Regions from separate parts of the Clostridium amazonense genome, predicted to be linked through region 2. Evidence: riboswitches for the same ligand, from Rfam matches in the RefSeq annotation. Region 2 holds a riboswitch; each other region holds the start of a gene.
What was found. A riboswitch is a leader RNA that binds a small molecule or an ion and turns the genes downstream of it on or off. The one in region 2 is predicted to bind S-adenosylmethionine.
Positions count from the first base shown of each region.

Region 1: it holds a riboswitch for S-adenosylmethionine, as region 2 does, so the genes downstream of both, AC07E4_RS11815 (ECF-type riboflavin transporter substrate-binding protein) here and AC07E4_RS16795 (methionine ABC transporter ATP-binding protein) in region 2, are expected to answer to the same signal.
Region 3: it holds a riboswitch for S-adenosylmethionine, as region 2 does, so the genes downstream of both, AC07E4_RS06075 (ABC transporter ATP-binding protein) here and AC07E4_RS16795 (methionine ABC transporter ATP-binding protein) in region 2, are expected to answer to the same signal.

Region 1 is NZ_JBWKMH010000028.1:40,658-43,949, reverse strand. It holds gene AC07E4_RS11820 (ABC transporter ATP-binding protein) at 1-1,138, opposite strand, end outside; partial or broken gene AC07E4_RS11815 (ECF-type riboflavin transporter substrate-binding protein) at 1,286-1,714, opposite strand; SAM riboswitch class I at 1,884-2,000, opposite strand; gene AC07E4_RS11810 (methyl-accepting chemotaxis protein) at 2,184-3,292, opposite strand, start outside.
Region 2 is NZ_JBWKMH010000033.1:435,969-439,260, reverse strand. It holds gene AC07E4_RS16800 (methionine ABC transporter permease) at 12-677, opposite strand; gene AC07E4_RS16795 (methionine ABC transporter ATP-binding protein) at 670-1,707, opposite strand; SAM riboswitch class I at 1,845-1,943, opposite strand; SAM riboswitch class I at 2,006-2,104, opposite strand; gene AC07E4_RS16790 (polysaccharide deacetylase family protein) at 2,308-3,096, shown strand.
Region 3 is NZ_JBWKMH010000010.1:362,268-365,559, reverse strand. It holds gene AC07E4_RS06080 (ABC transporter ATP-binding protein) at 1-108, opposite strand, end outside; gene AC07E4_RS06075 (ABC transporter ATP-binding protein) at 95-1,846, opposite strand; SAM riboswitch class I at 1,902-2,002, opposite strand; gene AC07E4_RS06070 (metal ABC transporter substrate-binding protein) at 2,995-3,292, opposite strand, start outside.

The DNA.
Region 1 (3,292 bases), on a different contig from region 2:
GATTTTGCATAACTACTCCTATTTTTTCAGAACGTTCCTTTATAGTTTCATTTTCAATACTTCTTCCCTTTAATAATATATCTCCACTAGTTGGTTTATAAAAACCACATATAAGTTTAGATATAGTAGATTTTCCAGCACCATTTTTTCCAATAATGCTAACCATCTCACCTTTATTTATTTTAAATGAAACTCCCTTAAGAATTTCCTTATTTTCATCATATCCAAATTTTATGTCTTTAAGCTCAAGAATAGCATCGTTACCACTTTTATTAACAACTTCACTACTTTCTTGATACCAATTATTAAGTTTATGTTTTTCTTTATCTAATTTTAAAGTGTTTATAGCTTCTGGGCATAATTCCTCTGTTATTTGTATACCTGCGTATTTTAATGCTGTTATATATAAAGGTTCTCTTATACCAGTTTTATTTAATAAATTGGAACTTAATAATTCTCTAGTAGTTAAATCTCCAACAATCTTTCCATTATCAATTACTATTATCCTATCAATATCAGAGTGTAATACATCTTCTAATCTGTGTTCTATTATAACTATGGTTTTGTTATCTTTCTTATTTATATTATCAATAAGCTCCATAGCACTCTTACCTGTTGCAGGATCAAGACTTGCTAGTGGTTCATCAAATAAAAGTATATCTACATCTGAAACCATTACCCCACCTAATGTAACACGTTGTTTTTGTCCTCCAGATAAGCTATGAGGTGAAGATTTTAAATGACTATTTATATCCACAATTTTAGAAACTCTATCTACCTTTTCTTTCATCTTATCTTGTGATACACAATCATTTTCTAATCTAAATGCTATATCTTCAGCTACAGTTAATCCAATGAATTGACTATCTGGATCTTGAAGTACAGTTCCTACTACACTAGAAAGTTCAAATATGCTCATATCTTTTGTTTCTTTGCCTTTAACTTTAAGTGATCCTTGTATTTCACCTTCATATAAAAAAGGTACAAGCCCATTAATTGCATTTGAAAGTGTACTCTTGCCTGATCCTGATGGCCCTACAATAAGCACTTTTTCTCCTTCATATATAGTCAAATTAATATTTCTTAATGTTGGTTCTTTTTGTGAATTGTATTTAAATGTAAAGTTACTAAATTCAATTACCGGCTTTTGGGAACTTTTCTTTGAACCATTTTTTAAACTTAAATCATAGTTTTCATAAGAAACTTTACTTTTTTCTTCATTTACTTCTTTAATTAAACTGCCCTTTTGGGTTCTGCTTTTAGCATATGTATACAATAATGTAGTTCCTAAAAATCCTACTATTATTATATTAGATATACTTGCTACCGCACCTTGAATATAAAGTTTATCTATTGGTTCACTATAAATTACAATATCTAATGTTGGTGCTACTACACACCAAGCTATTATATTTGCTAACACTTGATAAATATTAAATATTATTGCATGTTTTTTCGTAAATTTTCCTTTTGAAATATCCACTGATTTTTTTGCAAATCCAATAATAAATCCAGTAACACTAGATGCTATTATCCAACTAAACCAAGGACTACCCCACATCATTAAATCCTTTAAAGTATGTCCTACAAATCCAATTGCAGCTCCTGCTATTGGCCCAAATATAACTGACATTAATCCTAAAAATGCATAACTTGTTTCTAGATTTGTATTTGGAATCCCCGTAGGAATCGATCCAAATCGCCCTAATATCATAAATACAGCTGCCCCAATACCTATAGCTACTATTGTTTTAATGGGTAGCTTATTATTTTTTTTCATCTATTTTTCTCCTTATTTTCTTGTATTTTTTAACTTTATTATATATTATTCAAAACAAAAACGCTAGATAACTCATACCTAGCGTTGAAAAAACATATAATTTTTCTCATCTACTAGCTAAAAGCTACAGGATTTAGCACCACACTTTATATATCATTTATATATAAAAATAGGTTGCTGGGTATCATAGGGCCAGTCCCTCTACCACTCTTGATAAGAATTCAATATTAAATTTACTAATTAATGATATATTACAATATCTTTAATGTCAATAGTATACTCTATAGTTTTGAATTTAATAATAAGATTTCAACTTATATTATCATAAAGTTTATTATTCTTTTAGTCATATTAATCGTTGATATATTAGGAAAACTCTCATTATCTTTATTTAATAACTATCTTATATTTTTTTTATTTTAAATTGTGACACCATATTATTTAAGTTAATAGCCTGTGCTGTTAATTCTTGACTTGCTGCTGCACTTTCTTCTGATATAGCTGAATTTGATTGCACTACTTCTGCTATCTGTTGTATTCCATCATTTATTTGTTCAATTGATTGTGCTTGCTCTTTTGATGCATTTGTTATTTCAAAAATTAATTCAGTAGATTTACTTACTGAATCCACCACTTTTACCAACTTTTCAGCAGTACTATTCACTAATTGTTTCCCATTTTTTACAGAATCTATAGATTTTCCAATTAACTCCATAGTATTTTTTACTGCTTGTCCTGATTGTTGTGATAACTCTTTTACTTTATTGGCTACTACAGCAAAACCTTTTCCTGCATCGCCTGCTCTAGCTGCTTCTATACTAGCATTTAATGCTAGTAGATTAGTTTCTGTAGCTATTGATTCAATGTCTTTAATAATACTACTAATGTTTATAGATGATTTTTCAATATCTTCCATTGCACTTACCATTTCTTTCATACTTTTATTTCCCTCATTTACAACAACCATAGATTCATGTGACATCTCATTTACATCATTAGCTATTTTTACAGTGTTTTGAACTTCATTGCTAATTTCCCCAATAGATGCTGAAAGCTCTTCAATTGCACTTGCTTGTTCAGCAGCTCCTTGTGCAAGATTTTGTGATCCTTCTGCTAATTGATCTGATCCACTGGAAACTTGATTTGATGCTTCATTTATTTCTATTATAATATCACTAAGCTGTCTAATAATTTTATATATAGAATCTTTTATTGGTTCAAATATACCAATAAATTCAACTTCAGGTTCAATATTAAAGTTACCATTAGAAATTTCTCTTAAACCCCTAGCCGTGTCTTTTAGTACATCATTAGTTACTTTTATCATTTTTCTCATGCTATTTGATAATAATCCAAGTTCATCTTCAGAATAATAATTAAGTTCTACATTAAACTCTCCATTTGCCATCTTATCTGCCGCTGTTTCAATTTCTAATATTGGATTTGTCAAACTATTAGTAATATATATAGCTAAAATAGCTGTAATTCCAATTGTAATACCTGCAACTATTA
Region 2 (3,292 bases):
ACCTCCGCAATTTATAATATTTTTTTATTCGATTTTTTTGCAATATGATTACCAGTGATTTGAATTAATTGTACTAGCAATATTAAAATCACAATAGTTGCTAATATAATTTTATTGTTATAGCGCATATATCCTTCACGAATAGCATAGTCTCCAATACCTTCACCACCTACAGCACCAGCCATGGCAGAATAACCAATAATATTTATTATGGTAAGTGTTATATTTGATATAAGAGAAGGAAAAGCTTCTGGTATAAGAACTTTAAATATAATTTGAGATTTAGTAGCACCACAAGCTAAAGAAGCTTCAATTATGCCAAAGGGGATTTCTCTTAATGAAGATTCAATAATTCTAGCAACAAAAGGTGCGCTAGCTATAGATAAAGGAACAATTGATGCTGTAGTACCTATAGTTGTGCCAATTATAAATTTAGAAATAGGGAACAATGCAACTATTAAAATAATAAAAGGTATAGACCTAAGTATATTTACAATAGTACTTAAAAAAGAATATAGCTTACTATTTTCACTAATGTGTCCTTTAGAAGTAATAGTAAGTATTATTCCTATTGGTACACCAATAATTAATGAGATAATAGTAGAAAATGAAACCATATAAATAGTTTGCAATAATGGCTTAATTGTAGAATTTAATATATTAAATAGTTCAGTCAAAATTAATCACCTCTACTTCAACTTGCATAGATTTTAAAAACTTAGTAATAGAATTAATAGTATCTAAATCATTATTAAGTGTTATTATAAGACTTCCAACTTGAGTTTCTTGAATTACATCTATACAACCACAGATAATATTGAACTCTACTTCGAATTTTTTTGAAAGCTCATGAATAACAGGAGAAGTTGCGCTAATTCCTTTAAAAGTTAACTTAAGCATTATGTTTGGATAAAATTTATCTTTAAGACTATTAGGAATACTTAAATTCTTATCAAAAAAAGAATTAGAAATTTCAGTTTTAGGATTTGAAAATACATCTAAAACTAATCCTTCTTCAACTATTTTGCCATCTTGCATAACAGCAACTTTATTACAAATCTTTTTAATTACATCCATTTCATGGGTAATTAAAACTATAGTTATATTAAATTTCTTATTTATTAATTTAAGTAAATTTAATATGGAATCTGTAGTACTTGGATCTAACGCTGATGTTGCCTCATCACACAAAATTATTTTAGGATTAGTACTAAGACATCTAGCTATGCCTACTCTTTGCTTTTGACCACCAGATAATTGGGATGGGTAAGAGTATTTCTTATCTTTTAAATCTACTAATTCTAAAAGTTCATTAACTTTTTTATCAATATATGGTTTAGGAACTTTATTAAGTTTTAGTGGAAATGCAACATTATCATATACAGTAGAATTCATTAGCAAATTAAAGTGTTGAAATATAATACCTATTTGTTTTCTTACTTCTCTTAATTTGTTAGATGATAACTTTGTAATATCTATAATGTTATGAGTTGTACTATTAATTGTTAAATTATCTAGTAAAACTTCACCTTTAGTAGGCTTTTCAAGAAGATTTATACATCTTAATAAGGAAGATTTGCCAGCACCACTAAGTCCAATTATTCCATAAATATCACCTTCATTTACTTTTAAATTTAAATTGTCAACAGCTATAACATTAGAATTCTTAGAATTATATATTTTAGTTAAATTTTTAATGGTTATCATATTAAAAATCGCTTCCTTTCAGTGAATTAATTAAATAAAGCAATATATATATTACATAAAAAGTTAGAATTTAATAATAAATAGTTTTTATCACATAATATAAAAAATCCCCTCTTGAAAGACAAGAGGGGATTTTTCTCTTATCTTTCGGTAAAAAACCGCTGGAATTAGCACCAATGCAAAATGCTGGTTGCTGGGCTTCATAGGGCCAGTCCCTCTGCCACTCTGGATAAGAATATATTAAGTTTTTATTTTAAATATAAAAAAACCTCTTGAAAAATAAGAGGATAGATAACTTCTCTTATCTTTCGGTAAAAACCGCTGGAATTAGCACCAATGCAAAATGCTGGTTGCCGGATTTCATAGGGCCAGATCCCTCAATCACTCAAAATAAGAATTTAATATTTAGTTTATGATTTAATTATATAAGAAAATTTTGAAAAGTCAACACAATATTGGAAAATAAAAAACAAATATATTTAAATAATTATAAACTCAGTAATAAATAACCTTCTAATGTGTAAGAATATTAATTTTAAATAAGAAGATAATATAGTTATAAATATATGAGAATTTGAAAAAGAAAGAAGATGAATAAATTTGAAAAAGAGTAAAGCAATTATAAGTTTTTGTATTTGTGCAATTATGATTTTAACTTCATTTAGTGTTTTAGGGTATATGGATGATATTAAAGAAAACAATGAGGATAATAAAATAGTATACTTAACTTTTGATGATGGACCAACTGAAAATACATTGGAAATTTTAAAAATATTAGAAGAAGAAGATGTTAAGGCCACATTTTTTGTTATAGGAGAACTTGCAAATACAAACAAAGAAATATTAAAGAAAGTAGAAGAAAATGGAAATTCTATATGTGTACATACCAATACTCATAAAAATGAAAATTATAGAAGTAAAGAAATTTATTTTAAAGATTATGATGCTGCATATAGTAAGTTAAAAGAATTATTAGAAAAGGAACCTTGTAATTTTATGAGGATGCCTGGAGGTTCAAGTACAGGTGTTCCGAGCAAAGTAGTTTTAAAATCAATAAGAGATGAACTGAATAATAGAAAAATAAATTATGTGGATTGGAATGTATCAATTGAAGATGCAATGGGCATAAATATTCCAGTGGAAAGATTACTGTGTAATTATAGGAAAGAAATGAGTAAGAAAAATTTAGATAAAGAAAGAATTGTAATTTTAATGCATGATGGAGCTTCAAACAGTACCACACCAAAAGCTCTTCCAAGTATAATAAAAGATTTAAAGAAAAATGGATATAAATTTAAAACTATACAAGATATAGATGAAAATGAGTTTATAAATTTAACAGAAAAGAAATTAATAAATAGATATAATGAAGAGAAAGAAATTAATTAATAAAATAATAAAAATAGCAAGTATTATACTTGCTATTTTTATTATATACAAAATTTATAATTTAGTTTTGTATAAGTATTTAAATAAATATGTAGTTATACAAAAGTTTAATTAAATTTAAAATTAAACTTTTGAATATTATAAAATTAAGTTAATTATAATTTAAAAATATAGACAATAAATATTATAAATAATA
Region 3 (3,292 bases), on a different contig from region 2:
TTGCATTACAACCCCAGCTATAATAGATATTATTAAACAAATAGTTATATATGATTTTTCTTTTAAAGTGTCTATAACTGCCTTTTTAACTATTTTATCCTTCTTCACAAACCTCACTCCCTTCTAAAAAACTTTGACATTCTATAATTTTTTGATATATTCCTTCATTACAAACTAATTCATCATGACTTCCTTCCTCAACAATCTCACCCTCATCAAGTACAATTACTTTGTCTGTGTATTTAAAAATATCTAATCTGTGTGAAAAAATAAATATAATTTTATCATGTCTTTGTTCATTTAATTTTCTGATTATATTTTCTTCTGTGTTTATATCTACAGCTGAAAATGGGTCATCTAATATAATTATTTGTGCATCTCTATATAATGCTCTAGCTAATGCAATCCTCTGTTTTTGACCACCAGAAACTTTTACCCCATTTTCACCTATTTTAGTATTTTTTCCAAACTCCATTTTCTCAATATCTTCTATTAAATTAGTTGTTTGTAAAACCTTACTTAAATCATCTTCATTTTCTTTCCATGTTATATTATGTTCTATGCTTGACGAAAACAAGAATGGATTATGTCCCATATACGTAATATTTTTAGATTTAAAATCTGCTGAAAAATTTATTAACTCATCATTATTCAATTTGATACTTCCTTCGTAAGGATAAGCACCTGTTAAGGCTAATGCTAATGCACTTTTTCCTGAACCTACTGATCCCGTCACTCCTATAATCATTCCTTTTTTCGCATTTAATGTTATATTTTTTATAACATTTTCTTTTGACATTGGATATTTAAAATTTACACTTTCTAACTTTATTGAATTAATAACTATAATTTCATCTTTTTTATCTTCTCTTTCATGCTTAACATTAATTAAATCCTTTATTCTCTCCCATGATGCCTTAGCTCCTTGCTGTATATTAAAAACCTTAGCTGCCGTTTTAGTTCTATTTGCTAAAAATATAAACATAGTTATAAATGCTGTCAATGTACCTACTGACCAATTTCCTTTTATAACTTCATTACTTCCTAATGAAAGTACCAATACAATTCCTAAAGTAGATACCGCAGAATATATTGGACCCAACCCACTTTTTAAAACTAATGCTATCGTAGCTTCCTTTTTTTGAATATCAAGTTTTTCTTTTAATCTTTTAAGCTCAGCCTCTTCTCTGCCATAAAGTCTTAAAATACTAATTTCTGAAATCATCTTTCTCACTTGTGATGTAGTGCTTGCAGTTGCTTTTCTATACTTTTTATTTCTAGTTTGTACAGTTTTCTTCATGCATTGAGCTATTAATATAGATATAGGTATTGGTATTATACATATTAATGTGATTTTTATATCATAAAACATAAGTGCTACAAAATAAGCAATCATCAAAACCCATGTATCCCACATTTCCGTAATAGTTTTTCTTATAGCCTCAACCACTATATCCACATCACCAATAGTTGTTGACATCATATCTCCAACTTGACATTTTTCAATTTCATTCAAATTTGTATTCAGTATAGATTTCGTAATTCCTACTCTCATATCACCGCTTATTTTATTTGACATATCTCTAACATAATACCGTTTAAAAAATCTAGCTACTTGAAATGTTAATGTAATTACTAGAAATTCTACACCTGATTTTATTATAGTTTTTATATCATTTGCTAAAATTGCTACATCTAAAAGCTTACCTTGAAATATAGGTCCTAAAACAACAATAGTGTTATAAAGTATTCCTGCTATAGCAGTAAAAATGAATTGTTTTTTATACTTACTTACATATGCTAATAAATTTGTGACTTTTTCAGGTGGATTAAACTCTCTCTGCATAAATTTGCACCTCCTTTAAAATAAAAAAACTCCTATAAGACAGGAGTAGACTACGCTCTTATCTTTCGGCTTGAAACCGCTGGATTTAGCACCACACACTTTATGCTGGTTGCTGGATTTCATAGGGCCAGGTCCCTCAATCACTCTTAATAAGACATTTATGAAATTTTATTTAAATACATAAAGGAAAACAATGTTATTTATATTTAAATTATAAAACTCTTTTCCTAATTGTCAATATTTTCTATTTATTATTTTTGTAAAATAAAAAACCTTTTGAGATAATTCGTTCCTCAAAAGGCTTTAAATATTAATGTAATATTTAAAATTCATTTATATTCTCTTTTCTATGTTTAATATTTTTAAATTAATCTAATAACATTCTCGCATCTACAAATATCCCTACTAATATTATTTTTATTATTTCCATTGCTTTTTTCATGTACTACTCCTCCTATTTTTATCTTTTCTATTTCATAATTAATCTAATAACATTCTTGCATCTACAAATATCCCTATTAATATTATCTTTATTATTTCCATTGCTTTTTTCATGTATTATTCCTCCTATTTTTATCTTTTCTATTTCATAATTAATCTAATAACATTCTTGCATCTACAAATATTCCTATTAATATTATCTTTATTACTTCTATTGTTTTTTTCATATCTAATTCCTCCTAAAATTTAATTTACTTTATGTATTTATTATATTTTCTTGTCCAATTTTGAACTATCTTTTTATATTAATTTTTTATTACACTTCTGTAATGTTTTCTATCATTCTCTGTAATATAGGGTTACAAGCTAAAATTTTAAATAATAGCTTTCTTAAATGATACTACTAATCTTACAGTTTATTCTGATATCATGACTGAAACCAATTAAGAACTAAGAGTGAAAAGTGAATAGTTATGGTTAATATTACTCATTTCATTACTAATATCTAAAAATAGAAACACATAAAAACTAGTTTTTATATGATTTTTAAATCATTTGCTTTGAAAATTATTATAAAATTTAATTTAAAAAACTGAGACTTCAGTTTTACCCTTCATTGTTAATTTTTATATAATATTTAAAATTAAGCTTAAATAAAAAAGCATGTTTTCACATGCTTTTTTATAAATCTAATTTATTAAAATATCTTACTCTAATGCAGCTTTTATTGCATTTAAGTTTCTTGTCATTATTGATATATAATCCTCACCATTTGCTTCATCTTCTTTAGTAATTCCTTCTAAAGGATTTAACACTTCAGTTTTTGCACCAATAGATTTAGCTATTGTTTCAGCAACACTTGGATTTACTAATTCTTCAAAAAATATAACTTTTATTTTATGCTCTTTTGCAAAATCTATAATTTCTGCCATACGTGCTGCTGTTGGTTCTGAATCTGCCATTAATCCTTCTATGGCTACTTGTGTAAGTCCGTACTCTCTACAT